3 regions of the Jeotgalibacillus haloalkalitolerans genome follow, and region 3 is predicted to be linked to each of the others. Evidence: riboswitches for the same ligand, from Rfam matches in the RefSeq annotation. Region 3 holds a riboswitch; each other region holds the start of a gene.
What was found. A riboswitch is a leader RNA that binds a small molecule or an ion and turns the genes downstream of it on or off. The one in region 3 is predicted to bind thiamine pyrophosphate.
Positions count from the first base shown of each region.

Region 1: linked by a shared signal. The riboswitch ahead of UFB30_RS11375 (lipoate--protein ligase family protein) and the one ahead of thiT (energy-coupled thiamine transporter ThiT) in region 3 are both predicted to bind thiamine pyrophosphate.
Region 2: linked by a shared signal. The riboswitch ahead of UFB30_RS01205 (YkoF family thiamine/hydroxymethylpyrimidine-binding protein) and the one ahead of thiT (energy-coupled thiamine transporter ThiT) in region 3 are both predicted to bind thiamine pyrophosphate.

Region 1 is NZ_JAXQNN010000003.1:251,759-262,202, reverse strand. It holds gene UFB30_RS11410 (PAS domain-containing protein) at 1-1,086, opposite strand, end outside; gene thiW (energy coupling factor transporter S component ThiW) at 1,229-1,714, opposite strand; gene thiE (thiamine phosphate synthase) at 1,711-2,355, opposite strand; gene thiD (bifunctional hydroxymethylpyrimidine kinase/phosphomethylpyrimidine kinase) at 2,345-3,169, opposite strand; gene thiM (hydroxyethylthiazole kinase) at 3,166-3,930, opposite strand; gene tenA (thiaminase II) at 3,923-4,609, opposite strand; TPP riboswitch at 4,876-4,981, opposite strand; gene lipA (lipoyl synthase) at 4,996-5,937, opposite strand; gene UFB30_RS11375 (lipoate--protein ligase family protein) at 5,934-6,767, opposite strand; TPP riboswitch at 6,837-6,936, opposite strand; gene egtB (ergothioneine biosynthesis protein EgtB) at 7,301-8,467, opposite strand; gene UFB30_RS11365 (phosphotransferase) at 8,625-9,524, shown strand; gene UFB30_RS11360 (C45 family peptidase) at 9,753-10,444, opposite strand, start outside.
Region 2 is NZ_JAXQNN010000001.1:230,783-241,226, reverse strand. It holds gene UFB30_RS01235 (esterase/lipase family protein) at 25-1,566, opposite strand; gene UFB30_RS01230 (hypothetical protein) at 1,831-2,022, opposite strand; gene UFB30_RS01225 (ring-cleaving dioxygenase) at 2,129-3,106, opposite strand; gene UFB30_RS01220 (hypothetical protein) at 3,274-3,774, shown strand; gene UFB30_RS01215 (helix-hairpin-helix domain-containing protein) at 3,792-3,980, shown strand; gene UFB30_RS01210 (hypothetical protein) at 3,996-4,163, shown strand; TPP riboswitch at 4,451-4,554, shown strand; gene UFB30_RS01205 (YkoF family thiamine/hydroxymethylpyrimidine-binding protein) at 4,636-5,226, shown strand; gene UFB30_RS01200 (ECF transporter S component) at 5,219-5,791, shown strand; gene UFB30_RS01195 (ABC transporter ATP-binding protein) at 5,784-7,163, shown strand; gene UFB30_RS01190 (energy-coupling factor transporter transmembrane component T family protein) at 7,135-7,830, shown strand; gene phnD (phosphate/phosphite/phosphonate ABC transporter substrate-binding protein) at 8,103-9,008, shown strand; gene phnE (phosphonate ABC transporter, permease protein PhnE) at 9,020-9,772, shown strand; gene phnC (phosphonate ABC transporter ATP-binding protein) at 9,785-10,444, shown strand, end outside.
Region 3 is NZ_JAXQNN010000006.1:59,539-69,982, forward strand. It holds gene UFB30_RS14335 (GNAT family N-acetyltransferase) at 227-772, opposite strand; gene UFB30_RS14340 (M3 family oligoendopeptidase) at 945-2,741, opposite strand; gene recQ (DNA helicase RecQ) at 3,112-5,262, shown strand; gene UFB30_RS14350 (TspO/MBR family protein) at 5,314-6,069, shown strand; gene UFB30_RS14355 (hypothetical protein) at 6,135-6,464, shown strand; gene map (type I methionyl aminopeptidase) at 6,690-7,442, opposite strand; gene thiT (energy-coupled thiamine transporter ThiT) at 7,859-8,431, opposite strand; TPP riboswitch at 8,540-8,641, opposite strand; gene UFB30_RS14370 (FUSC family protein) at 8,750-9,772, shown strand; gene metH (methionine synthase) at 9,957-10,444, opposite strand, start outside.

The DNA of each region.
Region 1 (10,444 bases), on a different contig from region 3:
CATCGTAAGCTCCGGTCGCAGGAAGCCGCAGACACTCCGGACGAGCTCTTCAATCTTCACCGATTTCATTTCAGACTTCTGAGGCTTTGCAAGCATCATTAATTCATTGACCGTATACTCTATCCGGTCAATTTCTGATTTTAATACGGATAAATATGCTTTCTTTTCAGGCGCAGTTTCCCCTTCTTCAAGTAAGGCGGTGAACCCTTTTAAAGAGGTGAGCGGATTTCTGATTTCATGGGCGATACCTGCAGCCAGTTCTCCTAATACAGACAGCTTCTCAGAACGGAGGATAAGCTGTTCTGATTCTTTCGCATGTGTAATATCCTGACTGACAAAAATAAACCGGGCAGGCTCATCGCCTTCATTCATCATCGGAAAAATACGTGTACTTGTCCATCTCAATTCACCGTCTTTTGTTCTCGTCTGAACGTCTCCTGACCAGATCTCCCCGCGGTAAACCGTTTCCCACATCTCATCGTAAAAGGAATCCGGATGACACCTGGCATTTAAATCGTCCAGCGGCTTTCCAATAATGTCGAGCGGTTTTCGCTTCATCAGCTCCGCAAACCGGTCATTTACATACAGGATGGTCCGATTGCGGTCAATGATGGTCACCATGGAGGACTGGTCAAGCACGTGCTTCAGGTAGTTCGCTTCACTGACTGACAGCTTGAGCTTTTGTTCAGTCGCACTCAGCTTTTCTTTCATTTCTATCTTTTCTGTAATATCTGTTTTATACGTAAAATAACGGAAAGGTCTTCCTTCCCCGTCCAGCATTGGCACAATGGTGGAATTCACCCATAAAGGGGATCCATCCTTCTTTTTGTTCAACATTTCCCCCTGCCAAAGCTGACCTTTTCTGATCTGCTTCAGTGCTTTAGTCAATTGCTCAATATCATGATTTTCATGAAGCACCATGGAAAAGTGACCATTCATTAACTCTTCCTCTGTATACTGAGTAGCCTTGCAAAAGTTATCATTTACATATTCAAAACGGCCATTAAGATCAATAAATGCAACGGCTAAATGATGGTCGACAGCACTGATGATGTTTTCAATTGCTAAAGTGTCTGAGTAGCGCATAATTACGTTCCTTTTTTTACTAATTATAATACGCTCATTAGGTATATTTGAAAAGGGAAAATTGACAAATTCTTTATAAAAAAAACGACAAAAACCCTCAATCCCAGTCATATCAAGGAAAGATGCATTTATAATCTACCTTTTAAATTTGAAGAAGTGCCGACATATTTTTTAATCTCTCAGACATTACGAATCCAATTACCGCTCCGCTGATACTCGACACCAGAAATGCCGGCATGAAAAAGAACGCACCTGCCTCAGTTCCCATCAGGATGGCTGCATATGGTACTGCCACAAGTGATGCAATGAGTCCTGTCCCAATGATTTCACCAGCTGCAGCCATCCAGACCCGTCCGCTCCACAAGTAAAACAGACCTGCAAGTGCTGCACCGATCATGCCTCCCGGAAATGCAAGAAGTGACCCCGTGCCGGTTAATATGCGAACCAGACCAGTCATAAAAGCAATAACAATTGCAAGGCCCGGACCAAACAGTACAGCTGCAATGACGTTGATGCCGTGCTGTACCGGATAAGCTCTTGCAACGCCTGCCGGAAACGATACAAATGCCGAGCCTGCGACTGCAATGGCGACAAACATAGCCATCACGACAAGCTTCCTTGTACTCATACATATTCCCCCTCATAAGAAGCCGTCAGACGCTTGACTTCCTCCTGAACATTTTCTGCCTCAGTAACAGCAGATATGACTGCTATCCCTTCAGCTCCCGCTTTCCAGACAGGACCTGCATTAGATGCAGTGATCCCGCCGATGGCAATCACCGGTGTTTTTGGAAAGCCGGCTTTCACAAGGATGATCTTAGCAACACCTGATGGATCTTTTGCATCTGACTTACTTTTCGTGCCATACACCGGCCCCATTCCAAGATAATCAGCACCATCTGATATTGCACGTTCAGCTTCTTCAAGTGAATGTACTGAAACACCAAGGATCATCTTATCCCCAATCCTTGCTTTTACAGCTGACGCAGCAGTATCCTCCTGACCAATATGAATGCCATCTGCCCCGATGTCACAGGCAAGGTCAACGTCATCATTTACGATAAAGGGGACATTATATGAGTGGCAAAGGATCTGACACTGAAGTGCAAATTCCTTTAATGCCTGACCGGTGAGTGCGCCAAGTCCTTTTTCTCTTAATTGAAAGTGACTGACCCCTCCTTTCAGCGCTTCTTCAAGCAGCTGAAACGGATCCTTCTGCCCGGTATTTGCAGTACCAAAAATAAAATAAACAGCAGGCCTAGTGAACATATCTGATCATCTCCTTTTGCGCATAATGACGATAAGCGCTGTGGTTTGTCGGCCCATGACCGGCACCTATATTTAATGAATGTTCAATTGCACTTTGAATGAATTGCTTCGCAGTCAGAAACGCCTCTTCTATGGATTTTCCTTTTGCAAATTCTGCTGCAAGCGCTGCTGAAAATGTACAGCCGGTGCCGTGCGTATGCTTTGTCTGAATGCGTGAGGATCTCAGCACAAGTGAGCCTCCATGCTGATCAAGATAAAAGTCTTCTGTAAAGTCCGGGTCTGCACCATGTCCGCCTTTTATGAGAACACCCTGCGCACCGCTCTTAAGAATTTGTTCAGCAGCCATCCGTCTTGTTTGTTCATTGTAAATCTGAATGCCGCTTAATGCCTCAGCTTCAGGAATATTAGGTGTGACCAGCGTGGCAAGCGGCAGAAGATGTTTAATCAGTGAGTCTTTTGCTTCCTCCTTCAGCAGACTCGCCCCTCCTTTGGCAATCATGACAGGGTCTACAACAAGGCGCTGCCAGTTGTAATGCTTAATCGAATCCGCCACTGTCCGGATCGTTACAGCATCAAACAGCATACCGGTTTTGACAGCTGCAATATCAAAATCATCACCGACAGCCTGCAGCTGCTTTTCAATATTTTCAATTGGCACCGGTGCAACATCTATTACACCGCGTGTATTTTGAGCGGTGACTGCTGTGATGACAGAGGTCCCGAATACATCAAGCTCCTGAAAAGTTTTAATATCCGCCTGAATGCCCGCTCCGCCTCCGGAATCTGATCCGGCAATCGTCAGTACCTGTTTCATCGTCTGCCTCCTTTTTGAAGCCTGCTTTCATTGAGTGAAAACATTGCATCAATAAATGCTGTTTTGAAACTGCCCGGGCTGTCAGAAATCCTGGCAGCCTTTTCACCCGCTTCCCCGTAATACTGAACAGCTTCCGCAACAGCGTCTGTTGACTGATCAACAGTCAGAAAAGCTGCTGTAACGCTTGAGAGTAAGCATCCCATACCCGTAACTGACGACATGATGGCGTGTCCTGCATGAATCTCATGTACGATTTGCCCGTCAGTCACAATATCCACAGGGCCTGTTACAGCAACAATGAAGCCGTATTTTTTTGCAGCCTCCACAGCCAGTTCAGTTAGATCCCCCTCGCCTTCCCCTGCATCCACACCTTTAGCAGACCAGTCTTTTCTCATGATCGTTGCCAGTTCTCCCGCATTACATCTGAGCGCCGTAATCTTCACTTCGATTAAAATCTCATCTATCACTGATAACCGGTATGAGGTTGCCCCTGCGCCAACCGGATCGAGCACGACAGGAATCCCTTTTTTATTTGCAGCCCTGCCGGCCAGTATCATACTGTTAACTGAACGCTGATGAAGCGTACCGATATTGAGTGACAGCGCATCAGCAACCGATGCCAGCTCTTCAACCTCTTTCTCTTCATCCCCCATCACCGGCGATGCACCAAGTGCCAGCATGCCATTAGCCTGAAAATTAGCGACAACATAGTTCGTGATGCAATGGACCAGCGGATTCTTTTCTCTTAGCTGATTAATCATGTGTCACACGCTCCTTTGGTTGAATTGTCCAAAACTCCATCGTCCAAGCCTGTTCCCAGAAATTCCATTCGTAATAGCTGCTTCTTCTGAAATGCATCTTTAACTCTCCGATTCTTTTTTCAGAAAGCCCCACTGCGAGTTCATTCATTCGGTTGATCTGCTCATTCACGAGTTCACCAAACCATTCAGACCCGTAAGTCTCAATCCATTTCTGATAGATTGGATGATCCGGCTTCTTATTCTTCAGCTGTTCGCCAATCTCATAGTAAAGCCAGTAGCACGGCAGGATCGCGGCAAGTATATCTGCCAGATTTCCATCAGCTGCCCGGTACATATGTGACACATAGGCATAGGCAGTCGGAGATGGTTCGAATGACGCCCAGTCTTCTTCTGTTACGCCAAGCAGCTCCATAAAGGATTCATGTAGCGCAAGCTCTGCTGCACAGGTCTGCTCTGAGTGGTGTGCAAAGCTTTTTGTTGTCTTCAGATCTTCCGCTTTCACAGCCCCAATTGCCTGCACCTTCGCAAAATGGGTTAAATAATACGCATCCTGCATCACATAGAACTTAAATACATCAAGCGGCAGTGTCCCGTCTGCAATCCCTTTTACAAAAGGATGCGTAAAGCTTGCCTCCCAAAGCCCACTGCATTCCTCTCTTACTTCTGAACAAAAAGTCATAATGATTCCTCCTTCATTTAATAAATCTGCCAAGCCAGTTACTAAATAAGTATTATTAAAACCATTATTGAACTTGCACAGCTGGTGATTCTCGCTGCAGGGAGCGACTCCTATGGCAGGAAGGGACAGGTGAGGCCATGGCGAAGCCTGCGGACTCACCGCCCGGTCGTGAAGTCCCCCTGGAGCTGCAATCATCAGCCAGCTTTAACAAAACCAAATAAAAAACACCGCTTCCCAATATTGGAAAGCGGCGTATATAACAAGGTTCACATATACGTCCACTTCCCTACGCTGGTATGATCCAGATCAGGTTCAAAGGGTCCGGACAACAGTCCGTCTCAGCCGGTTTAACCGGCTCCCCCAGTGGGTCAAGCTGTATTCAGTTATTACTGCAGGTTGTCTACTGTTCTGCCATCTGCTTCAACGCCCTTTAGATACTTAATCCGGCGCTGTGCTGATGTTTCACTTACCTGCTCATCCGCATGATATGAAGAACGCACCATTGGCCCTGCTTCACAGTGCTTGAAGCCTTTTGAAAGCGCGATTTCCTTCAGCTCTGCAAATTCATCAGGGTGATAATAACGCACAACATCCAGATGCTTTTTCGTCGGCTGCAGATACTGACCAAGTGTCAGGATATCCACATTGTGTGCACGCAGATCATCCATTGCTTCAATCAGCTCTTCCTTTGTCTCACCAAGACCAACCATGATACTTGATTTCGTTGGGATGTTCGGCGCAATTTCCTTTACACGTGCAAGCAGTTCCAGTGAACGATCATACGTGGCACGCGCGCGCACTCTCTTTGTCAGGCGGCGGACTGTTTCGATATTGTGGTTAAAAATATCCGGCTCGGCGTCCATCAGCGTATGAAGACTTTCATAATCACCTTTCATATCTGATGGTAATACTTCCACTGTACAGCTTGGCAGACGGCGATGGATCGCACGGACAGTCTCAGCAAATACAGCTGCGCCACCATCATTCAGGTCATCACGTGCAACCGCTGTGACAACAACGTGCTTTAGGCCCATCATTTCAGTAGACTCTGCTACCCGCTCCGGCTCGCCCCAGTCAAGTTCATTCGGCAGACCGGTTTTGACAGCACAGAAGCGGCATGCGCGTGTACAGGTGTCCCCAAGGATCATGAATGTTGCTGTTTTCCGTTCACTCCAGCACTCGTGAATATTCGGGCATTTCGCCTCTTCACATACTGTGTTCAGCTTTTTCTCACGCATCATTTTCTTAAGCTTCTTATAGGAATCATTCGTATTCAGCTTTACCTTTAACCATTCCGGTTTACGTACATGTTCTTTTGCATTTGTCATACTTTTTGTCTCCCTTCCCGCTTATAACTCCATTCTTCACTCCGATACTTCTTCTCAAGCTCTGCTGCTTCTCTTAACATCTCTTCTGGCGGTGTAAAAGGTTCCAGGTCAATCTCAAGCCCTTTCATGAACCCTTCTTTAAATGCATGATTCACTTCTTCAAATGTAACAGGACGCTCAAGCACATCATTAATCGCGACGGCTCTATTTGTAAATGCGCGGCGTGCACGCTCTTTTACTTTTTCATTTGGATAAATAAATAAGTCAAATAACTTTTCGATATCCATAGAGATCGGGATCGAACCGTGCTGAAGAATTACACCTTTTTTACGCGTCTGCGCACTGCCGGCTGCCTTCTTGCCATCAACCATCAGTTCATACCACGATGGTTCCTCAAAGCAGACGGCTGAACCGGCCTGCTTCTGTTTCTCCTCTGGAATCGAAAACTCAGCCGGAATACCAAGCGCACGGTATCCCTCAAGAATGCCTTTTGATAAGACAAGATAAGCTTCCTTAATCGACTTTGGCATTGCGGGATGATCTTCAGATACAAGCACGCTATACGTCAGCTCATCATCGTGCAGAACTGCTCTGCCACCGGTCTGCCTGCGTACAAGCTCAACGCCGTACTTCTTCGCGTTCTCAAGGTCTATACTGCCACCGACCTTTTGGAAAAAGCCGACTGATATACCTGCGGGCTTCCATCCGTAAAATCTCAGTACCGGCGGGATCTTTCCGTCACTGTGCCAATTCATCAGCACTTCATCCATCGCCATATTAAATGACGGTGTGCCATGACCGGAATCAAGAAAATACCATGTTTCACTCATCGTCTGCCTCCTTTCTTCTTTTACATAAAAAAACACCACTGCCTTTTAAAGGAAGCGGCTTATGCGCGTAACTATGTAAGCATACTTCCCTCCGCTGGCATCATCCAGATCAGGTACAAAGGGTTCAGCTAAAGACTGTCTCAGCCACTCGGCTCCCCCAGTAAATAAATTAATGAAATTGTCAGTTAAAGAGTATCACAGTCACTCCTATAACGCAAAAATATTTTTGTGTTACAGTAACTGTTTCACACTAATACAGACTACACATTTTTCTGTTGTAATCGTATCCATTATTATTTTATAAGCTCCGTAAAATATTTTATCTGTACTATTCAAATTCTGTACTATCACAATAACAGGGCATCATCACACCGAAAGATATACGTGTTAGGACAAAAGGCTAAACACCCCGCCAAAAGGTTCGGCAGGATGTTTAAGGATTAAGATTCCACCGGATCATCTGCCAGTCTGATCCCGCTGAACTGCCACCTCATATGCGGATAAAAGAAATTACGGTACGTCAGCCTGATATGCTAGAGAGGCGTCACGCATGATCCGCCTTTCAGGACGATCTGGTTGGACATAAACTTAGCATTGTACTCACCAAGTGCGCCATCAAGCGGCTTACTGCGCGGGTAAGGTGTATAGGGACTTTGCGTCCATTCCCATACATCACCAAACACTTTTTCAAACTTTGAGCCGCTGTAAGCAGCATCCGGCTGATAGCGGTCATCATCCATAAAGTTTCCTCTGACCTCTTCCCCCTTCATCGCATGCTCCCATTCCTGTTCAGTCGGCAGACGCTTTCCTGCCCACCTTGCGTAAGCATCAGCTTCATAATAGCTGACATGCGTCACAGGCGCTTCCCAGTCAATTGCCTGCAGACCACTTAGAGTAAAATACGACCATTGATCATCTTTGTTCACCCAGTAAAGCGGAGCATACCACTTTTCTTTTTTCACCAGCTGCCAGCCATCCGATAACCAGAGCTCAGCCCTTTCATAACCTCCGTCTTCAATAAATGCAAGATATTCACGATTCGTCACAGGACGGTTTGCAATCTGACAACCGTTCAGATAAGCATCATGACACGGTGTTTCATTATCAAAAGCAAATTCATCTGCATCCGTACCGATTCTTGTCATCCCTTTTTCAAAAGGAGTGAATGTCAGTTCAGGTGCCTTTCCGCCGACGGGTGCTTTTTGCTCAAACAATGCAGGATACAGCGGATTAAATGACAGATTATATTTAATATCCATCAGAATCAGCTCCTGATGCTGCTGTTCATGCTGCAGACCCATTTCGATCAAATCATATAAATGATCAGTCATTTCAGTGGTATCAAGCAGCTTGTTCACCTGCTCATTCACATGCTTCCGGTAGGCAAGTGTTTCTTTAACAGTCGGACGGGAAATCAGCCCGCGTTTTGACTGTGGATGAAACTCTCCCACCGTCTCATAATATGAATTAAACAAATAGAAAAATTGTTCATTAAAAGGTTCATATCCCTCTATGAACTCTGTCAGGATAAACTTTTCAAAAAACCATGTGGTATGAGCCAGATGCCATTTTGTCGGGCTGACAAAGTTGTCTGCCTGCAGAATAAAATCTTCAATCTCCATTCCAGCAACGAGTTTTTCACTATACGCACGAATCTCCTGAAACATCTGCTGAATATTTTTAGTTTGAGTTACGCTCATCATTTTCTCCCCTTCATATGTAATGTTAATGATTGTTATTCCCTTCAGCAGAATCAAGTACACGTTACTTTAGAAATAATTGTTATCTCCTTCAGATTCCTGCTGGAAAGTTGTATGATGAAATTTATACAATCAGCGAATGAAACGAGTGATCGATTTGAATCCATGGGAAGCGACACATCCAGTGTCACAGGAGAAAGCAAAAGAGAAGATAGAACGTGCATTTCCACATTTGCAACCGGTACAGGTGAGACCCTGCGGTTCCGGTTTTGATCATACGGTGTATGAGGTGAACGGGGAATTTGTGTTCAGATTTCCACGCCGGCAGCTTGGCTATGAAGCGATGCAGTTTGAAAACCGGATGCTCAGAAGTCTTGTGAAGTTAAGATTTAATGGAGGCTTTGAATATCCGAGGCCGGTTTTTTATAAGGAGTCAGAAAGTGAAGATTATCCTTATGTCGGATTTTCAAACATCAAAGGACGGGTCTTAACTGAAAAAACCGATACGGACCTTCTGCATCAGCATGCCGAAGAGCTTGGTGCTTTTCTGAAAAACTTACATGCACTGCCTGTTGATCAGGTAGACGCAGACCCTGATCACCTGCACCGGCTATCTTCAAAACTCCGGAAAAAGCATTTTTACGAGATTGCTAAAGAATCAGCTTCAGTGATACCTGAACCATTATATGAAAAGTTAAAACAATATATTGAGCAGCTTGAAGAATGGGAGAACCCCGCCGGCACGGTACCCCTGCACGGCGATCTGCATCCGAAAAACATGATTGTGCGTGACGGCAGGCTCGTTGGGATTATTGACTGGGGAGATGCGCATATCGGGCATCCGGCAGCCGATCTGTCAATTGGATTTGCCTGTATGTCAAAAGCAGTACGCGCAGAGTTTTTTGAGGCATATGGCGATATTGATGCCCGCACAGAGGAGCTGGCACGGTTTAAGGCTGTTTTCATTATGACGGTTCTTGTACGTTACGCAGCAAATACGAATGATGAGGATGTACTGAGATGGGGACTGGCCGGGCTTGAGAAGTCGCTTGAGTGAAGGAGGACAGGAACAGTGGATGTATGCGGGGGGTGGTGGCGCTCCAATGTTGTGTTTCTTCCAGGCGGTGGTGCTATTCCGGCTTATGACGTAGCGATACACCCGGGTTGAGTTTTGTATTGCACCCGCCGACTGTCATGTTCACCGGATTGAACGTCGTATCAGCCATGTTGACTGCATTGGTCAAAATCAAAAAGAGAAGCCTGTCCACCAGGCTTCTCATCCTCTTTATTTCACAGCTTTCTTTTTCCCGGCGCTCCAGTAAGCACCTTCATCCATATGCACAAACGGAATATCCGTATCTACTTCTCCAGTAATCTTCTCAAGCAAAATATCTTCCCCATCCAGCCATTTTGCAAAATCAAATTCCACAGGTTCCTGATCACCGCCGAGCGCGAACCAGGTTTTCATTTCGGTTGGCAGATAGCCCGCTGTATGAATCGTGCCGGCCCACTGACTGTACAGATCCGAAAATACACCTTTATCTGAATCATTCATCAAACGGAATGCATCATATGCTGTTTTCAACTCTTCACGGCGATTGTTCATCGCAGTCAGCCGCTTCATTGAATCTACCAGATGATTTCTGTTTTCTTCTTTCATGATTTCAAAATGGTTCGTACACACATTTGACTCTCTTACAGCCACACCGCGCGGGGATGTCTCAATGACATAAGTCCGGTTGCTCCGATCATGGACTGTATAACTGAATGAATGACGGTGCGGGATCTCTTTTAGCATCGCCACCGCCTCATCGACATTTGCACACGCCTCTAAAATCAGCCGGCCGATCATACAGCAGATAAACCCGTCCCCAGGCTTTTTACGATGCATAAAATTATAGCCCATGGTCAGCCCATGCTCATTCATCCCATCCATACGTCCGGTAATGCGCTGGGTGGGTCCTGCAATTGCGTAGC
Region 2 (10,444 bases), on a different contig from region 3:
GCAGAAACAACATGAGTATCATTTTTAGTAAGCGAACCCTTCCTTATCGACAAATACAGACTCTATCACTGTACGCTGGAACTTCTGTCCGGATGGCGTAGTGCCTTCCACTTCCACCGTCATATTGTAGGTACCCTCTTCTGAAGGAATCGTCACAGATTTTCCGCTTTGCTTAAATGTACGCATCTGCTGACCAGAGCGCTGATTTCCTTTACCGTTACCCGGAATAAACCCTATTTCACTAAACATCTCGATCTCTGCATGACGCTGCGCTTTATTTCTTAAGCCAAGGTTCGCTTCTAAAGCCCAGCTCCGCTTATTTCCAGCAGGCTCAAGCGCGAGCTGATCGTTTAATGTTGATTGGAAAGTGACCATTAAAGCATAAGCAGATTCCTCTTCCGTTACAGTTTCTGCGATCCACTTCCCGGCTTCAGGGTCAGATACTTCAATCGTATGATGATAAGCTCCGTCAAAAAACATCGTATCATCCTCATCAGCCGTCACCTCATAATCCCGTGCCGGCCCTTTAGGAGATTTCAGCGTCACCGTGTTATGCGGTGTGGCACTCATCCAGTTAATCACAAGGCTTTCTGCTTCATCCTCTACATAGAAACTCTCTGACGCTTTACCATCCTGTGCCCCGCCTCTTATAAGAGTATCCAGCGGTCCGGTTTCGTCTTCCCTTGCTTCCATTGCGCTAAAATCAGAGAATGCAGCAGCCCGCTGTGTCGTTAGATATGGCTGGAAGATCGACAGGGTATTATATCCCTTATTGACCTCACCGTGATTCCAGTTCCCGACAGCCAGACTCCTACCGTAGGGCAGTTGAGCACTTGCAACTGATACAACCCCATCATTTGGTCCTGAAATGAAACCGCTCCCAAACCAGTAAGCACTGAACAAAGGTCCGGTGCGTGTACCTGCAAGAGAAAAATAACTGTTTTGTGATGCTTCAAAGCGGTTATCAGTGATCGAACGGAAGTAGTTCATTGTACCAGTCTGCAGACTCTGAGTACCTTCACTATTCTGTCCAATCAGACTCGCAAGCCAGCCAAGAGATGTACTATTCGCCAGGTTGGCAAGCTCACTTCCATAGTGAGGTGAGCTGAGCGTAATGACATTCGAGACAAGCGGATACTTCCCTTCATGAATCAGGGCAACCTGAGTATCAACGCCCCCTTTACTAAACGCAACGATCACCAGCTTTTTTCCGCCAAAATGAGCAGAGATCTCTTCAAGCTGACCTGCAAGCATCTCACCATTATCCCAATAACTTTTAGGCGTGCCTCCGGAATCATTCAGCTCAACAAAAGCTGTTTCATAACCCGCCGCAAGCGCACGGCTGTACATATCATTTTCGTTATACCAAACGGTCGAATCATTCGTCAGACCCTGAACAAATACAACAACAGGCTTTGCAGGGTCTATGTAAGCAGGGGCTTCACCAATACTGATTGTACCTGGAACAAGTGAGTTACCAGGCGTCTTAAATCCTCCGGCAAAAGCGGCAGACGGCAGTGACAGAAGCAGGAACACAGCAATTAACAGGGAAAGCGTTTTTTTCATCTAATCCTCTCCTTTAAAGCTGTACCGGGAAACCCCGACCACCTAAGTATTTCGACACCCGGAAGGTAAATCCTGTATGTTTTGAATAATTAAATTATTATTTATTTATGTGTGGGATGGGACGGCTGATTGTCGCTATTTCTGTTTACAGTGTAGCTTTCCCTGCTGAACTTGTAGCGATACACCCGGAATCTTGTTGCAATCACCCCCGCAGCTTGTACCAATCCCGCTTCTCTATGGTCGTATCCACACAAAAAAATTGCTTCACCACACCCGCTTCATGCCTTTAAGAAACAAAAGATTGTTTCCCAAGGGCATTTCAACGGGATGGCGGTATGCGCCGGCTGAATGTTGTGATTTCAGCTCAGGTTGTAGCTTTTTCCGCCAGAGTTTGTAGCTTTCCCCGCTGAGCTTGTAGCGATACACCCGGGGTTCTGTAGCAATCACTCCTGCCACTGGTTGTAATCCCGCTGCTCCGTGGTCGTTTCCACCGACCGCCGCACGCCCGCTTCACCCTGCATAAAAAAGCCGGATATCCCCTCAGATATCCGGCTCACACTCACTATTCTTTTTCAAACTTTTTCGTACTTCTCACCGTATCAATCGGCCTTACTTTGCTTTCGATCTCGTCACGTTTCGGCTCTAAAAACGGTGGCAGTGAAAGCTTCTCGCCAAGCGTTTCATATGGCTCGTCTCCCATGAAACCCGGGCCATCTGTTGCGAATTCGAACAGAATCTGCGGCGCAACCCTTGCGTACAGCGACTTAAAGAAGAAACGGTCAACAAACCCGGATGTCGGGAAACCGAAGCTCTTCATCCGCTCATCCCAGTCATCGAGCATGGCTCTATCTTCAAGCCTGAATGCGGCATGGTGAACTGTGCCAAACCCCTGCTGTGCCTGCGGTAAAAAGGTGTTATGTTCAACAATCACACTCGCACCGTTTCCACCTTCACCCACTTCAAATAAGTGAAATGATTGTTCAGCAGCTGTTTCTCTAAACAGCAACACCTTTTCAAGCATTTCTTTAAAATAATCAAAGCGGTCAACGCGGACAAACAGCGGTCCTAATCCAGTGATCGCATACTCAAGCGGCACCGGCCCATTTTGCCACGGCGTCCCTGCTTCAACACCTTGATCATTTTCATCTGAAATCAGCTGATACTGCTGATCATCAAAATCAACAAAGGAGATGGTCTTTTTACCAAACTGCTCCTGCACACCTTTATGCTTCACATTCAGGCGATCAAACCGCTTTTCCCAGTAATCAATCGCGGCATCACTTGGTACACGGAATGACGTTTTTGAAATTTCATTTGTCCCGTGATTTCCTTTTGGAATGCCTGGAAAATCAAAGAATGTCATATCTGTCCCGGGACTTCCTGTATCATCAGCAAAAAACAGGTGATACGTCTGGATATCATCCTGGTTCACTGTTTTTTTGACCAGCCTCATCCCGAGTACATTGGTGAAAAACTCGTAATTTTTCTCAGCACTGCTTGTAATCGCAGTAACGTGATGTATTCCTTTCAGTTCTTTAATGGACATTATCATGAACCTCCTCTAGTGCAATTTTCATACCCATAGCATCTAATGATTCCAGATTGAATGCAAGAATTATGACTGCTCAAGTGTTAAAAATGTAAATCCACCCGAAAGTGCTTCATAATAAGGAGTAACTACCCTTACCTGAAAGGAGGAGCAATGATATGAGTATTCCCAAAGTCGATTTTTACTTTGGTGCGCTGCTGTCTCATCTCGTCAATCGCGGATTCTCACCTGTCATGAAAGAAGGCGGTCACGACCGGAGAATTTATGCGCTTGAAAATGAAATCGACAGTTATTTCATTTATGCTAAATACTCGTTTACCCCCCGTTTTAAAAAAGAATCCCGTATCTGGACCTTCTCCTTTTACGATACAGAAATGGAAAAAACGCTTCGCAGCCAGCATGACAACCAATACCTGTTTGCTTTTATCTGCGGTGAAGAAGATCTTCAGAACACGGAAATCATTTTACTGACAGCAAGCGAGGTTTCAGAGTGTATTAAAACGTCAGATGCCGGCCGTAAGTGGCTGACGATTGAAATGGCTGACCGCAAAAGAACACTGACCGTACGCGGGAGTGCACATTCAAAACCCGGCTATTCACTGAAAATCACACGCAGCACAGACCAGCGGCTTGAAGAACTGCCAACCATGCTTTTTTAAAAAGGAGATGAGCAGACGTGACAGGCGATTTACCTTCCGGCTTAAGTAAACCCTCACAGCGTGCATTCGCTCAGGCAGGTATTAAAACAATGACTGACATACAAAAGTATACGGAAAAAGAGCTTCTTTCCCTTCACGGCGTTGGTCCAAAAACCATTCGTCAGCTGAAAGAAGCTGGCGGGACTGACATATTTAAAAACAGTTAAGAGGAGACGATTAACATGATGACAATCATTCTGATCCTTTTCGTGTTTTTTGTGACCTTTTGTATCAGTGCCCTGATGAACATCCTTAATCACACAACTCAGGGACGTCACTGGTTTTACTCCGTATTGTTCAGTCTGGTGATTGCGATAATTGGCGTGCTGATTTTTGAACCGAGGGAATAATGTCCCCATTATTAAAATCCATCTTACTTTTTTGCACAGCTGATTGTTGTAGCGTAAGGCGGTGGCTGACAGGAAGGGACGCGTGAGGCCATGGCGAAGCCTGCGGGCTCACCGCCCGGCCGCGGAAAGCGTCCCCCTGAAGCGGAAATCAACAGCCAACTTTAACAGAGCCAATTTAATAAAGTTTTTAACAAAAAGGTATAATATGGTTCTAATTAGATTTTTCGAGTGTTGCACATTCCATTCTCTGGTGATATAGTGGTCGTGCACAGAAAATTAAATACCGTTATCTGCACTAGGGGTGCGAATTAGCTGAGATGTGAGCATTAGCTCCGATCCCTTATGACTCGATCAGGATAATACCTGCGTGAGGAAGTGTAGTGACTTCTCTTTTTTATATCAGGAGCAGTGGCTACATCTTACGCGGATGTGGTCTTTTTTTGTGCAAAAACTGCTCTGGGAGGAATACAAAATGGAATGTGGAACAAGCAAAATTGTGGGGTGCCGTTTTTCACTGCACCCAATGACTGGAGATTTTATTCCGGTAATAAAAGGCGCACTGGAGGCAACTGATCTGACAGGCGTCTGGAAGCATACAGATGATGTATCAACGGTGATACGCGGACAGGAGCAGCATGTGTTCAATGTGATCAAAGCAATTACGCTTCATGCCGCTAAAACCGGGGAACATGTAGCGGTCAATGCAACTTTTTCAGCAGGCTGTCCGGGTGATACGGCAGGCGATTCCTATATGGAAGCTGACCCTGAAGTACATAATCATGACGATACAAAGCAGTATGTCTCTTCACAGTTTGCCCTGTACCCGATGAATAACCCTGATTATATGAGTGTGATTTACAGGGAAGTGGACCGGGCGAAAGAGCGCGGTGTATTCAATGATTCGATGCATTATGCAAGCGGCATTCACGGGGATATCCATGAGGTATTTGATTTTTACGAGGAGACATTCGGCCACGCAAGGTCTGATGAACACCGTCATTTAGTGATGACTGTATCCATGAGTATCAACAGTCCATCTCATAAGGGTAATCACCATGCTTAAGAGCTGGAAGCTGAAGGAAGTCGTGCTGATGGCGTTGTTTGCTGTTGTTTTCGGCATCATTTACTTATTGTTTTTACATGTCGGAAACATCTGGGCCTCACTGATCGGACCGATTGCATATGAGTGGATCTTCGGGATCTGGTTTATCGTGTCTATTATTGTCATGGCAATCATCAGAAAGCCTGGTGCTGCAGTAATTCCCGAGACAATGGCCGCTGCGATTGAAGTCATGCTTGGCAATGCAGTCGGACCGCGCCTGATTTTAGCAGGGGTCATTCAGGGACTCGGTGCTGAAGCTGTGTTTGCAGCGACAAGGTACCGCTATTTTAACCTAGGGATCTATATGATGGCTGGCGCCGGGGCTGCTGTATTCAGCTTTGTGTATGGTTACTTACTCGGCGGATTTGCAGCGTTAAGTACAGAGTATGTATTGCTGATGTTTGTGATTCGTGTGATGAGTGGCTCGATCATTGCAGGGATTGGCGGGAAATATCTCGTAGACGCACTGCTTGCGACAGGATCACTGAGAGGTTATTCGATTACAAAGCGTGATGCACATGCATAACGTCATCTCTTTGCAGGATGTGTCATTCCGTTTTCCGGATGACGAACTGCCTGTTTTTAAAAATGTGGATTTCAATATTCGCGCGGGGGAGCGTGTGGTGATTACAGGTCCGAGCGGGTGCGGAAAGTCTTCACTTCTGTACCTGCTCAACCGCCTTTACCCTGAAAATTGCGATGGCATTGTCACCGGTCAAATCGAGCTGTTTGGGAAAGCAGCGGCTGACTATGAGCCGGGGGAAATTAATCACCGGATTGCAACTGTTTTTCAGGATCCTGACAGCCAGTTTTGCATGCAGACAGTTGAAGAAGAACTCGCTTTTACACTTGAGAATGTAAAGGTGCCTGCATCTGAGATCAGCGGACGGATCCAAGAGGTCTTACGGGAAACCGGGCTTGAGGACTTCAGAGATTCAGTTATCCAGACACTTTCAGGCGGGCAGAAGCAGCGTGTCGCAACCGCATGTGCATGGGTGCTGGAGCCTGAGGTCCTTCTGCTTGATGAACCTCTGACTCATTTAGATCCGGTGACCGCCCGGGAATTTGTTAAGTGGCTGCGCGACCTCCATGACACAGGAAACCTGACAGTAATAGCGATTGATCACCAAGTCGCTTTATGGGGTGACTTCTTTGACCGGGAGTGGCAAATGACTGCGTCGAAACAGGTTGAAGCGTCAGTCGCAAGGAAGCCGGTACAGTCAGATCAAATTCTTCTGTCTGCTGAAAAACTGGCTGTCGAGCCAATTGTTTCACCGGTCACTTTTTCACTGAAAAAAGGGGAAATCGCAGTGCTTGCAGGTCCTAATGGCAGCGGGAAATCGACGCTGTTAAAAGCATTGTGCGGGTTAAAATCGACCGGTGGGACTGTCCAGCCGAAAAGAATCGGCTATGTGCCCCAGTCACCAGAATTTCTGTTTTTAACAAAGTCAGTCCGGGAAGAGCTTTCATTTGGCGGAGGGCAGTCTGTTGAAGACATGCTTGAGCGGTTATATCTTACTGTGGTCAGTGAGTCCAACCCTTTTGCGATCAGTCATGGTCAGAAAAGACGGACAGCAATCGGGGCTATGCTGTGTGACGGTCGTCCTGTGATTGTGATGGATGAACCGACTGCCGGGCAGGATAAAGCAGCCTTACGTGAGCTTGAAAACCTGATCGTGTCACGTGCAAATGAAGGCATCACATTTTTAATTGTGACGCATGATATGAATTTTGCGGACCGCGTGGCAGATTCACTGCTGTTGCTGCATGAAGGAAGCCTGAGCGGTCCATTTAATCCCCGTGCAGTCTGGCAGGATCAGCAGCTGCTTGAGCAGCATCGCTTATGTCCGCCATATGGAGGTGATGTGCATGATCAACCGCATGAATCCTTCGGTTAAGTTTATTGCGATCACTGTTTCAATGATTGCAATGGCTTTCTTTTTTAATCCGTGGACACCACTTGTATTTTTCAGCGGAGTCGTGCTGATTCAATTGCTTTTTGCGAAAGTGTCCTGGAAAGCGTGGAGTCTGATGATGCTCCCTTTCCTGCTTGGCGCAGTCGGCTATTTTTGGACGACACTTGTTTTTGGCAATGAAGACAGTACGCTTGGCACAGCATTGTCATTAAGCTTTCGTGTACTTGCCTTTTCAAGCCTGTCACTGCTTTTTGTCTTTACCACAAAGCCTGTGGATTTTATTCTGAGCCTGATGCAGCAGCTGAAGCTGTCTCCTAAGATCGCCTACAGCATCCTGGTCGGCTATCAATTTCTCCCTGTTTTAAAGGACGAGTTTTTTCAGATTCGACAGGCACAGAAGCTTCGTGGCGTTGAAGTACCGAAGTCTCCTGTTAAAAGGGTGCTGGCGATGCGGCACGTGCTGATTCCCATGCTTGCAGGCGCTGTTCGGAAGGCTGAGCGGACCGCTTTTGCAATGGAAGCGCGCGGCTTTACCGGTGAGGGCAAACGCGATTTTTACCGGAAGATTACTGTCAGCCGGGCGGATGCAGCAGGAATTGGTTTGTTTTTAGTCCTGCTTTGCGGAAGTATGGCAGCAGGGTTTTTATGAGAAACAGCTGGCGCGGGCCGGCTGTTTTTTGATGAAGTTGGCTTGGTTCTAATGTCACTTTTCTACGAAGGGAGATGTTTTTTCTAAGAACGGCCCTGTTTTTTCTCCGAACCGCACCCGCTTTTCTAAGAACACCTTCTTCTATTCTGTGAACATCACCGTCTAATCTAAGAACCTACCTCTTTCACACCCCCACAAATCCTTTACACCTCCTCTAAATAAGCATAAAATTTATATATTGTTCAAAATCAGACAGAAAAGAGGAATTATCAATGAAAAAAATGATGTTATCAGCGGCTGCACTATCAACTGCTCTAGCGCTTGCTGCATGTGGCAATGCTGAAGAAACCGAGGACACAGACCAACAAAGCTCAAGTGATGAAGCATTTACAATCGGCGTCATCCCTGCCCAGACTGAGGGCGAAATGGAAGGCGCAATGAATAAATTGCAGGAAGTACTTACTGACGCACTTGGAAGAGAAACTGAAATTGACGTGTACCCTGATTACAACGGTGTCGTGGAAGCGATGAACTTTGATCAGATTGACATGGCTTACCTTGGACCGCTGACATATGTGATCGCCCAGGAAAGAAGCGACGCAAAAGCTATCATTACACAGCTTGTAAATGGTGAACCATTTTACAATTCCTATATCATTACGCACCAGGATCAGCCTTTTGAGTCTATTGAAGACCTTTTGAGCGATCCTTCAGCGATAGATTTTGCTTTCGGTGACCCGAACTCAACATCAGGCTCACTGATCCCGTCAATTGAATTACAGGACCGTGGTGTCTATGAATCAGAAGACAGCTACGAATTCAGTACAGTCAGATTTACCGGCTCTCACGATGCAACGGCACTCGCTGTTCAAAACGGTCAGGTTGACGCCGGCGCAATTGACAGTGCCATCTACAACCAGCTGATTGAATCCGGGAAAATTGATGACAGTCAGCTAAAAGTGATCTGGACGTCAGAACCCCTCTTCCAGTATCCATGGGCTGTTACTGCAGGTACAGATGAAGAGACGATCAATACACTGCAGGAAGCATTTTTAGCGATTGAGGACCCTGAAATTCTGGATGCGTTCGGTGCATCAGGCTTTACAGAGGCAGCACCTGAGGATTATGACAGCATTTTGGATGCTGCAGAAAAACAGGGCATTTTAGATGCTGAATAGAGCTGGTTACTTTGTGGTTTAAGAAAAAACACATTGCTCTTGCCGCTATTTTGACCGCTTTTGTATTACTCAGCATGCGTGTGACTGAGTTTGATCTTTCCAAGTTCCGTGACTTTGGAAATATGATTGAGTTTTTGGGCCAATGGTTCCCAATGGATACCTCAAAGCTGCCGCTTATGCTTGAGGACGCAGGAGAAACGCTTGCGATGGCGTTTCTCGGCAGCTTCCTGGCACTACTGATTGCACTGCCGGTCAGCTTTCTGGCCGCTAAAAACACCGCACCAAAAGGATTTTTTTACTTTTTAAGAACAAGCCTGAGCTTTATCCGTTCGGTGCCTGAGATCGTCATTGGTCTCATCTTACTGACCATGCTTGGACTCGGACCATTTCCTGCTGTCATTGCGATTATGATTCATAACGTCGGCGTGCTTGGGAAACTGATTTCAGAACTGATTGAAGCAGCTGACCCTGGTCCTCAGGAAGCAATGCGGGCAGTAGGTGCGAAGCGCTGGACGGCTCACCTGTTCAGCATTCTGCCTCAGATCTGGCCGAATGTGCTGTCACACTTTTTCTACCGGTTTGAAGTGGCAATCCGGACCTCTCTTGTCCTCGGATTCATCGGAGGCGGCGGAATTGGTCAGCGCCTGTTCAATGATTTCAAAACTTTTCAATATAGCGCCGTCGCACTCGATGTCCTGATTATCATGATCATGGTCATCGTCATTGATTTTCTTACCAGCTATATTAGAAACCGGGTAATTTAAGGAGTGTGTATGATGATTGAATGTAAAAATGTCTCCGTGACTTATCCAAATGCTCATACAAAAGCACTCCAGGCGATTGATCTGACATTTAAAAAAGGTGAATTTATCTGTGTACTTGGTAAAAGCGGCGCTGGCAAATCAACCTTTATCCGCTGTCTGAATGGTCTGCAGACACCGACTGAAGGTGATGTGATTTACAATGGGCAGTCTCTGAGAAAACGGAGTGAAGCTGAGCTCAGAAAGATCCGTCAGCATACCGGGATGATCTTTCAGCATTTTAACCTGATTCCACGTTTGTCAGTGATGCAGAACGTGTTAACCGGCATGTTCGGAAGCCGCTCTTCATTTAAAAATCTGATCGGTCTTTTTACAAAAGAGGAAAAGTCCGCTGCTCATGATGCCATTAGAAGTGTTGGGCTCGATGGGTTTGAAAACCGCCGCGTGGAGCAGCTGTCTGGCGGACAGAAGCAGCGTGTCGGGATCGCCCGGGCACTTGTCCAGCAGCCAGCCGTCCTGCTTGGTGATGAACCCGTTGCTTCACTGGACCCGGGAACTGCCAATCAGATTTTTACGCTTTTACGGAACATGCATGACGACCTGGGGCTGCTGACAATGATCAATGTACATGATCTGGAGCTCGCCAAAAAGTACGCAGACCGGGTCATTGCATTG
Region 3 (10,444 bases):
GGAATTAATCGTATATTGAATGAATGCATTTCAATATTGATGCAATTGATTCGCATATTGAACGATAAAACTCCAAATTGAAGGAATTACACACTGGACACCTGGCGCCTGACAACAGACTCCCGCAACCATTCACAATAAAAACCGCCTCCATAAAAGAAGCGGTTCAACGATTGATTTTATTAATCAGCCTGCCGAGTACCCGGTCCCAAAAGGGCTTTCCCTTTCAGAAGTCCTCCTCGAGCATGCTGTATAGATAGTGGTCTTCCCAGACGCCGTTAATAAAAAGGTTTTTACGAAGCGTCCCTTCCCTGAACATCCCCACTTTTTCTAGCACCTTCTGAGAAGCTTCATTTTTAGGTGAAACCATCGCTTCGACCCGGTGAAGACCAAACTCACGGAATGCAAAGCGCAGTGCAGCTTCAACGGCTTCTGTTCCATAGCCCTGCTTTGTGTGATGTTCATCAAGAGAATAGCCGATATATGCTGACGCAAAAGGCAGTCTTCTGATTGAATAGATCGATACGCTGCCGATCAGCCGGTTTGTATCACTGTGATAGATTCCCCAGCTGTACTCTTTTCCAAGGCGCTGTGCCTGTCTTGCCTCAGCGAGTTTCTCAAGCTGTGCTTCGCGTGTGTAAAATGGTTCCGGATGCTTCGGTTCAAAAATCGTCCAAAACTGCTTATTGCGGATAAGCAGGTCTACAAATTCATCAATATCCTGTTCTGTAAGCGGACGAAAATAAAGCCGACTGCTTTTTAATAGCACCATATACGTTCTCCCCATTTCAAGATTCTATATTTAGTGTATACCCATGAAGAGAAAAGATCGACTATTGACACGCAAAATTTTTTGAAAATATTTTGATGCGGCACCGCCTATTATTAAAGATTATGATCACACAACAAAAAAGATCAGGGACGAAACCCTGATCTCACCTTACTTATTCAGAAGTCAACCGCACAAACTCCTCTGCATCCTGAATACAAAGCTCAATACCTTTCATCCAGAATGCTTCAGTTGTGATATCCTCACCAAGGTGCTTCATTGCGAGCTCCTCTGTCGTCATGACAGCCGTATCACGCAGCAGCGCCATATACTTTTCCTCATACGCAGTACCTTCTTCAAGCGCTCTTGCATACACGCTGAGTGAGAACAGGTACCCGAATGTATAAGGGAAGTTATAGAACGGGACGCCTGTAATATGGAAGTGCAGCTTTGATGCCCAGAAGTGTGGCTCATTATCAGTCACTGCACCGGCATACGCTTCATTCTGTGCTTCAGTTGTCAGCTCGTTCAGGCGCTTTGCTGTTACAAACCCTTCTTTACGCTCCTCATAAAAACGCTGTTCGAAAATAAATCTCGAGTGGATATTCATAAAGAATGCAATGCTTCTTGACACCTTGTCCTCTAAAAGCGCTGCCTGCTCATCTTTTGAATCCGCTTCTTTTACAGCTGCGTCAGAAACGATCATTTCAGCAAACGTGGAAGCTGTTTCCGCTACGTTCATTGCATAACGGCGATTTAACGGATCCATTGGACGCAGTGCATACGTATGGAACGCATGGCCAAGCTCGTGGGCGAGTGTCGCAACGTTAGACATTGAACCGCTGTATGTCATAAAAATTCTTGACTGTTCGCTCAGCGGGAATCCTGTACAGAATCCACCAGGACGCTTGCCTGCACGGTCTTCAGCTTCAATCCACCCGTCTTCAAATGCTTTCTCAGCAAATGCAGCCATCTCAGGTCCGAACTTTTTAAAGTGTTTTAAAATAAATGCTGCACCTTCATCATACGTAAGCTTCTTGACACTTTCTGAAATCGGAGCCCCGATATGCGCCCATGACATTTTCTCAAGTCCAAGCAGCTTTGCTTTATGATCAAGGAACTTCACGAATGCATCCTTACTCTTACTGATCGCACCCCACATTGCATCAAGCGTCTCAGGCTTCATACGGTTATACTCAAGCGGTTCCTTCATAAAGTCGTCCCAGCCGCGCTTTTTATACATCGCCAGGCGATAGCCGCCAAGGTGATTTAACGTTTGTGCAAAAAGGTTTTCGTTTTTCGACCATGCCTCTTCAAGCTTCTGGTGAACATCTTCTCTGACTTTCGGGTCCTCATGGGATCTCAGGTTATTTGCCTGACCAACAGATAGTGTTTTCACTTCACCGTCCACTTCGATTTCGATCGACATTTCAGATACAAGCGCATTATACATCTGTCCCCAGCCGTGATAGCCATCAACGCCAAGTGCGCTGATCAGGCCTTCCTCAGCCTCTGATAATTTATCCTTTGCGGCTTCACGCCACTCTGTCATAATAAATGTATACTCCTTCAACCCATCATCTTTAAGCAGTTCATCCCACACCTGATCCTCTGTTTTAGAAAGCTTCTGCTGAAATGCCTGGAACGCTGAACTGAAGTCAGCTCCCATTGATGTGATTTTCCCGCGAAGAGCACCTGCACCTGTATCGTTCATATCCTGTGCTTCCAAACAGCTTGCAAATGCGCTTGCCTGATAAACACCCATCATAATCCCTTTCGCTTCCTGAATATGCTGATACACAAGATAGCTGCTGTCAGAAGAAGTTGGCGTCTGGAACTGCTCAACCTTTTTAGCAAAAATCTCAATTTTTTCTCCATATGTATGTAAATGCTGCTTCAGTTCCTCTGATTCACTTCCACCCTTGAAAAACACATCTAAATCCCATGTTTCCGGATATGTCGCTGTAGACATCGTTATTCCCCCTGTTTTTAATATTCTGAACACTGCAAGTACTATCTTAACACAATACTTCGCCATTCGAAACACTTACTTTCTCCTCACTAACTCCTATCAAATTCATGATAAAATAACAGAATGCATGATTTTGTCGAGCGATTATTTATTACTCATATTGACTAATTCCAGACTATTTTATATGCACAGCGAAGATCGGAGCGTAAGGCGGCGACTCCACCGGGATATAACGGACAGGCGAGACCCCGCAAGGCGAAGCCTGAGGAGGCTCACCGCCGTTCCCGGGGAAAGCGTCCGCCTGAAGCGCAGATCGAACGCCAATCGCTATAACGCGAACAAACTGCAACACATGAAAGGATGATTCACCATGATGAACGAGGCACAGCAAGTCCTCCATACATACTTCGGATACGACTCTTTCAGACCCGGCCAGGACCGGATGATCGAATCCATACTTGACCATAAAAACGCACTTGGCATCATGCCGACCGGCGGAGGAAAATCCCTCTGCTACCAGATACCCGGCCTTGTCATGGAAGGTACTGCACTTGTCATTTCACCGCTGATCTCACTGATGAGAGACCAGGTGGATGCATTAAATGAAAACGGCATTTCTGCCACTTATATCAACAGTACATTATCAGTTGCTGAAACGATAGAACGCCTGCAAAACCTGCGTGAAGGCCGCTATAAATTCGTCTATGCAGCACCTGAGCGTTTTGATTCCGCCTCTTTTTTTAATGCAATTTCAGATATCGACCTTTCACTGATTGCTTTTGATGAAGCGCACTGTATTTCACAGTGGGGGCATGATTTTCGTCCAAGCTACCGGACAATCGTTGATACAATCAGACTCCTGCCAAACCTGCCAGTTTTAACAGCATTGACTGCAACAGCGACAGATAAAGTAATTCAGGATATTACAGACCTGCTTTCAATTAATCCGGACCATATTGTAAATACCGGTTTTGCGCGTGATAACCTGTCCTTTCATGTTGTAAAAGGTGCTGACAAGCATTCATTTTTAACCAGCTTCTTAAAAGAAAAGCAGGATGAAACAGGTATCATCTACACAGCTACCAGAAAAGAAGCGGATCAGCTGACCGGCTGGCTGAATCAGCAGAATGCGAGTGCTGTCTGTTATCATGCAGGGCTCTCTGAGGATGAACGGAATGAAGCACAGCGTCAGTTTATCTATGATGAGGCAAAGCTGATTGTTGCAACAAACGCATTTGGCATGGGGATTGATAAAAGTAACGTGAGGTTTGTCATTCATTATCAGCTGCCGATGAATATGGAATCATATTATCAGGAAGCCGGACGTGCCGGGCGTGATGGGGAGCCTGCAGATTGCTACCTGCTTTACAGCCCGCAGGATTCCATGCTTCAGAAATTTTTAATAGAGCAATCCATTGCCAATGAACGTAAACGCAATGAGGAATACGCAAAGCTTCAGCAAATGATTAATTATTGTCATAGTCACAGCTGCCTGCCCCGCTTTATTCTTGAATATTTTGAAGACCATCAGATGACTGCTGACTGCGGTCACTGCAGCAGCTGTCTCGACAGTCGGGAAAAAACAGACCGCACCAGAGAGGTTCAGATGATTCTCTCCACAGTAAAAAGAATGGGAGAGCGCTTTGGTACAGGGATGACTTCAAAAGTGTTAAAGGGCTCACGCAATAAAAAGCTGTTAGAAGGTGGCCTCAATCAGGTTACCACTTATGGACTGATGAGCCAGAAATCAGAGAAGCAGATCACTGAACTGATTCAGCTATTAATTGCTGAAGGCTATCTCGCGTTAGAAGGCGGACAATATCCGATACTCAGACTGACACAGGATGCTGTTCCTGTATTGAAAGGGGAGCAGGCCGTCTGGCTGAAATCCGGATTCCAGCTTCACCAGCAGCAGGCTGACTATGATGAGGCATTATTCGAAGAGCTCAGAAAAGTGCGCTCCATGCTTGCCAAAGAGCATGCCGTTCCGCCGTATGTTATTTTTTCAGATGCAACGCTGCGTGAAATGGCTCAGCACTACCCTGAATCGGAGGCTGAGATGCGCAGCATTAAAGGTGTCGGTGAAAGAAAGCTTCAGTCGTACGGGACACCATTCACAGAAGTCATTGCTGCCTATATTAAGCAGCATGGAAAAAATAAAAATATGGTGCCGGTCCATGATCAGACAGCTGCACCCAAACAGCCGGAAGTAACTGCAGACCCGGATCAGCCAAGTCACCTCTTCAGTTATGAGCTATATCAGGATGGAAAGTCTATCTCCGAGATTGCCAAACTCAGAGCGCTCACAACACAAACAATTGAGCGTCATCTGCAAAAAGCATATGAAGAAGGTCATCCGCTTGATTTTGAAAAGTGGTTTGATGAAGAAACGGAGCGACTGATTCTTTCAACCAGAGACGAGATGGAGGTTCCGGGACTAAAACCTCTAAAAGAAGCATTACCTGAAGAAGTAAGCTATCTCCAGATAAAAATGACACTTGTAAAAAACCAGCTGGTGTGAAGGATTTTTTTCTGTCTGAAGGGAATAGGATGACAGACAGGAGGTTTTTACATGAAACAGTTTTGGACTAATTTCTTTGCGCTTGCCGCCGTGATTACCGTTAATGCACTGGCAAATATCCTTCCGATTAACGGACAGACAACAGGCGAGATTTCAAACCGGCTGAATGTCTTATTCACACCGGCAGGCTATGTGTTTTCCATATGGGGGTTGATCTACATACTGCTTGGTCTATGGGTCTTAAAAGGCGCATTCAAATCTCAGAGAAAAAGAGAAGTATATAAGACGACTTCCTTCATGTTTCTGATCAGCTGCCTTTTGAATATTTCCTGGATTCTGCTTTGGCACTATGAATTCTTCCCTGTATCTGTCGCAGTCATTGTCGGCTTATTAATCTCAATCATTATTATTTATGCAAAAATCAAGCAGACAAAGCACAGCTTTTTTGATCTTCTTCCCTTCTCTGTCTATATGGGATGGGTCAGCGTAGCGACTGTCGCAAACACCGCTTATACAGTAAATGAAGCCGGATGGGACGGGCTCGGGATTTCATCACCTGTCTGGACGATCGCACTGCTGTGCATTGCAGCTGCACTCGCACTCGGTATCCGCTATAAGGAAAGCGACTGGATTTACCCGCTCGTATTCATCTGGGCGTTTATCGGCATTGGCGTGCAGAATGAAGGTGAAGAGTCTGCAGTCGTATTTACCGCTTATGTTTTAAGTGTCGTGATCTTTATCGGACTGTTCATCTTCCGCAAAAAGAAAAAATCCGGCTACAGCAGCAGGAAACTTTCTTTCAAATGACCGGGCAATTCTCTCTCTGATAGGTTAGAATAGGTAAAGAAGATTTTTTGAAGAGAGGTTTTATGTTGGACGGGCAGTTATTATTTGCAATGTTTCTGGTCACACTCCTGGTGGGACCCATATTAATGACGATTTCAATTGTATTTGGGCTAAGAAAAAAAGTGAAGTGGCTATGGATCATCAATGCCGCTTTTCTGATGATTACGTTTTTTATAACAGCTTACTACCTGCTGCAGATTGATGAGATTGCCGCGCAAAATCCTGCACCCGGCGGAACCGGCGTACTCGTGATGCTATTAATTTCATCATGGATATCAATTCCTACAGCCATTTCATTCTTTCTGCTTGCGGCTGCGATCTTCATGGAACAGCGCAAAAAATCAAAGTCACAATAAAAATAACAGCAGAGAATGCGTCAATCTATATTTATTATGTAAAAAATCATATTACAACCTTAGTGCAGCGAAGCGTAAGGCAGCGACTTCGGGACGAATAGAAAAAGCTGAGACCCCGCAGCCAAAGGCGAGGAGGGCTCAGCAAGCTCCGTCCGGAAAGCGTCCGCGCAGCAAAACAATTGTAAAAAAAGGATGAGACAATATTTATTTGTCCCATCCTTTTTCTTATGCCTTTTTCGATTCTGTTAAAATAATCGGCTCACCTTTTGTAATCACGATTGTATGCTCAATCTGTGCAACAAGGCTGCCATCCGGCGTTTTATACGTCCAGCCGTCATTCTGCTCTTCAACAAAGTCTGCACCTGAAGAAATAAACGGTTCAAATGCAAGCACTGTTCCCTCTTTTAACAGTTCATTATCCCATGGATCATGATAGTTCAGAATATGGTCCGGTGCTTCATGCAGTGACTTTCCCACGCCGTGACCAGTCAGGTTCGTAATAACCTGATAACCGTTTTGTCTTGCAACACGTGATACTGTCTTTCCAAGCTGGCTCTTTTTTGAACCGGCTTTCGCTTTTTTCAGTGCCAGTGTAAAAGCCTGTTCTGCAGTTGCACATAACTTTTCAAGTTCTGCGTCATGTCCAACCACAAACGAAATACCCGTATCAGCAAAATAACCGTCAAGAGAACCTGAAACATCAATGTTTACAAGATCTCCCTCATTGATCACGCGGTCACCCGGGATTCCGTGTGCCACTTCATCATTTACACTGATGCAGGTGTAGCCAGGAAAATCGTATTCTCCTTTAGGGCCTGAAATGGCTCCATACTGTTCAAATTTCTGTTTTCCTATTTTATCAAGCTCAGCAGTTGTCACACCGGGCTTTGTTGCTGCACGCATTTCATCGCGGATCTCAGCAACGATTGCGCCGATTTTTTTCAACGCTTCTAATTCTTCGTTATTCTGTACGATCATACCGATTCTCTCCTTGCTGTATAATGGTTCACTATATCATATGTATGAAGGGAAATGCATGAATGATGCTGACTTTTGATAACCGTTTAATTTCCGCTCCAGCCGGAGGCTTTCCGGACGGCGGTCGCTACTCGTCCCGGAGTCCCCGTCTTCCGCTCCAATTAAACTTAGTTATTATTAATGTAAGTTAGTGAATTTCAAATATAAATATTTAGTTTTGATATTAATTATAACCTAAGTGTAGCGGAGCGTAAGGCGGCGACTCCGGCGGGATATGACGGACAGGTGAGACCCCGCAGGTGCGAAGCGTCCGAGGAGGCCCACCGCCGGCCCCGCGGAAAGCGCCCGCCTGAAGCGGAGTGAAACGATTAAGAGGATGCGACACTATGTCACATCCTCATTTGCATACATATAAGTTAAGCACTTGTCATCTGACGGTTGGTTGCAACTCTTGGGACTGAAATCAGCAGCGTTGCCATGACAATAGATGTCAGGATGAATGCAGGGCCCATGTAAGAGCCGTTATAGCCAAGTGAGAACAGCCATGCCGGTACGCCTTCGCTTCCCGATCCGAAAAAAATAACGCCGGCAAGGAAGTGGCACACGAATCTCATTAATGCCCCGATAAATACACCGATTGTAATGTACGTAGCTGCTTTCTTCATAGCGCCTTCTTCAAGTGAGCGTTTTACTGCTCCTGCAAACAGACCTGCAAATCCAATAACCGTAAATGCCAGCGGGTAATCAAGAATTCCCTGAACAGGATCAATGATATACGCTCCGAACATTGTCTGCAGCAGACCTACAAGAAATCCTGTCAGCAGGCCCCCTTTTAAGCCCCAGCGAAATGCCATCAGTACGATTGGGACCATCACAAAACTGATTGATCCGCCCTGTGGCCAGAGACTGAAGGAAAACTGGTCAAGGATAATTCCGATTGCAGAAAAGATCGCAACCTCCACTAGAAATAATAACTTTTTACGCTCCATTTTTTCTTCCTCCTATTGCGAAATTGATGCAGCTCGCACAGAGGGGAATTCAACGGGCCACTCCATATAAAAAAGGCCCCGGGGATAGAAACCCGGGACCCTGAAAAAGTCCGTTTCCATCCACATTCCTGCGTAAGCATTAACTTACAGGTTCGAAGGGTCTGAACAAATTGTTCACTCTCAGCCAATATGGCTCCCCTTGTGGAAATTGCATCTATTAATATTGTAACTTATATTCTGAATCATGTCATCTCCCCCACATTTTGTATGCTATACTATAACACGTCTTATTTACTCAGAAAGGAGGTCCCATTTCACATGCAGTGGTTAAAGAAAAGATTTATAGGCGGCAGGATACTGAAAACCGGTGTTGCGGTATTTTTAACTGCACTGATCTGTCAGTTGTTTAATTTACCTGTGGTTTTTGCAGTCATCACAGCAATTGTCACAATTGAACCGACAGCAGCCGACTCTATTAAAAAAGGCCTGATCCGTTTTCCTGCATCTGCAATCGGGGCCTCTATTGCGATGCTCGCCACTTTTCTGCTGGGCGATACAGCGATTACATATACAATTTCGGCCGTTTTGACGATCTGGATCTGTTATAAGCTGAAGCTTGATGCAGGTATGCTGGTTGCGACACTTACAGCAGTCGCAATGATTCCCGGCACAGAAGATCACTTTCTGCTTGAATTTATTAAGAGGCTCGGAACAACCGGAATCGGAATTTTAACGTCAACACTCGTGAACTTTTTACTGATGCCGCCTAAATATAAAGATCAGATTATTTCACTCATTTCAGGCGCACAATCAAAGCTCACTCAACTGCTCGCTGAAAGAATGAATGAACTGCTGGACCAGAAAAACTCACCAATGAATCTGGAATCCGCATCTAACCAGCTTCGCACCCAGCTTGACCGTGCAGATATGTTTTGCAGATTCCAGCTGCAGGAATGGCACTATCATTCATATAAACGTGAGGAAATGAATGAGATTCAGACACTGCAAAAAAAGATTTATCTGCTGAGGCAGCTGTCTTTTCATTTAGCAAACCTCATATCACTGCCATCAGATGATGCACCTGTGTGGTCAATTGAAGAAAAGCATGCCGTCCGTACACTTGTATCACAGCTCAACAACCGGATTATCAGAACGGGTGAACAGGAGCCGATGGACGCCGATGCTCTGGCGCTTCTGCGACATGAACTAAAAGGTGAGACGGATGAAGAAGAGCTGCCGGATAAAAGTTATATTTATTTTGAATTATTGACGATTCATGCACTGTTAAAGAAGCGCAGATCTTTTGTGAAGGTGCCAAGTGCGAAGCCGGAGGAGCTATAATATTAGTACATGCGAAAAGCCGGGGATTGCTCCCCGGCTTTTCATAGGTCTAAAGATACTTTTCTAAGAACATCCCCTGTTTTTCTACGAACCATGCATGGTTTTCTAAGAACATCCTCTTTTTTCTACGAACATACATTATTTATCCACGAACAGCAGTCATCTTTCTAAGAACCAACAACAACTACATCACATTAAAATACCTCGCATCAGGATGCGCAAACACAATCGCAGACACACTTGCCTCAGGTTCCATCATAAAGCCGTCTGTCAGCTGAACGCCGATCTCCTCAGGACGGATCAGCTTAAACAGTTTCTCCTGGTCCTCAAGCTCAGGACACGCCGGGTAGCCGAATGAGAAGCGCTGCCCCTGATATTTTGCACTGAAGCGTTCCTGCATTGTAAAGTCAACCGGATCCGGGAAGCCCCAGCGGTCTCTCATCTGCTGATGCAGCAGCTCTGCAAAGCCTTCAGCTGTTTCAAGTGCAAGTGCCTGAAGCGCATGACTTTCAAGAAACCTGCCTTCTTCTTTGTATTGCTGTGCTTTTTCGCGGATTCCCCTGCCGGCAGTGACAGTAAAGAATCCAACGTAGTCCATTACGCCGCTTTCTTTTGAACGGAGATAATCAGCGAGGCACAGATATGGTGCTCTTGGCTGACGCGGGAATGTAA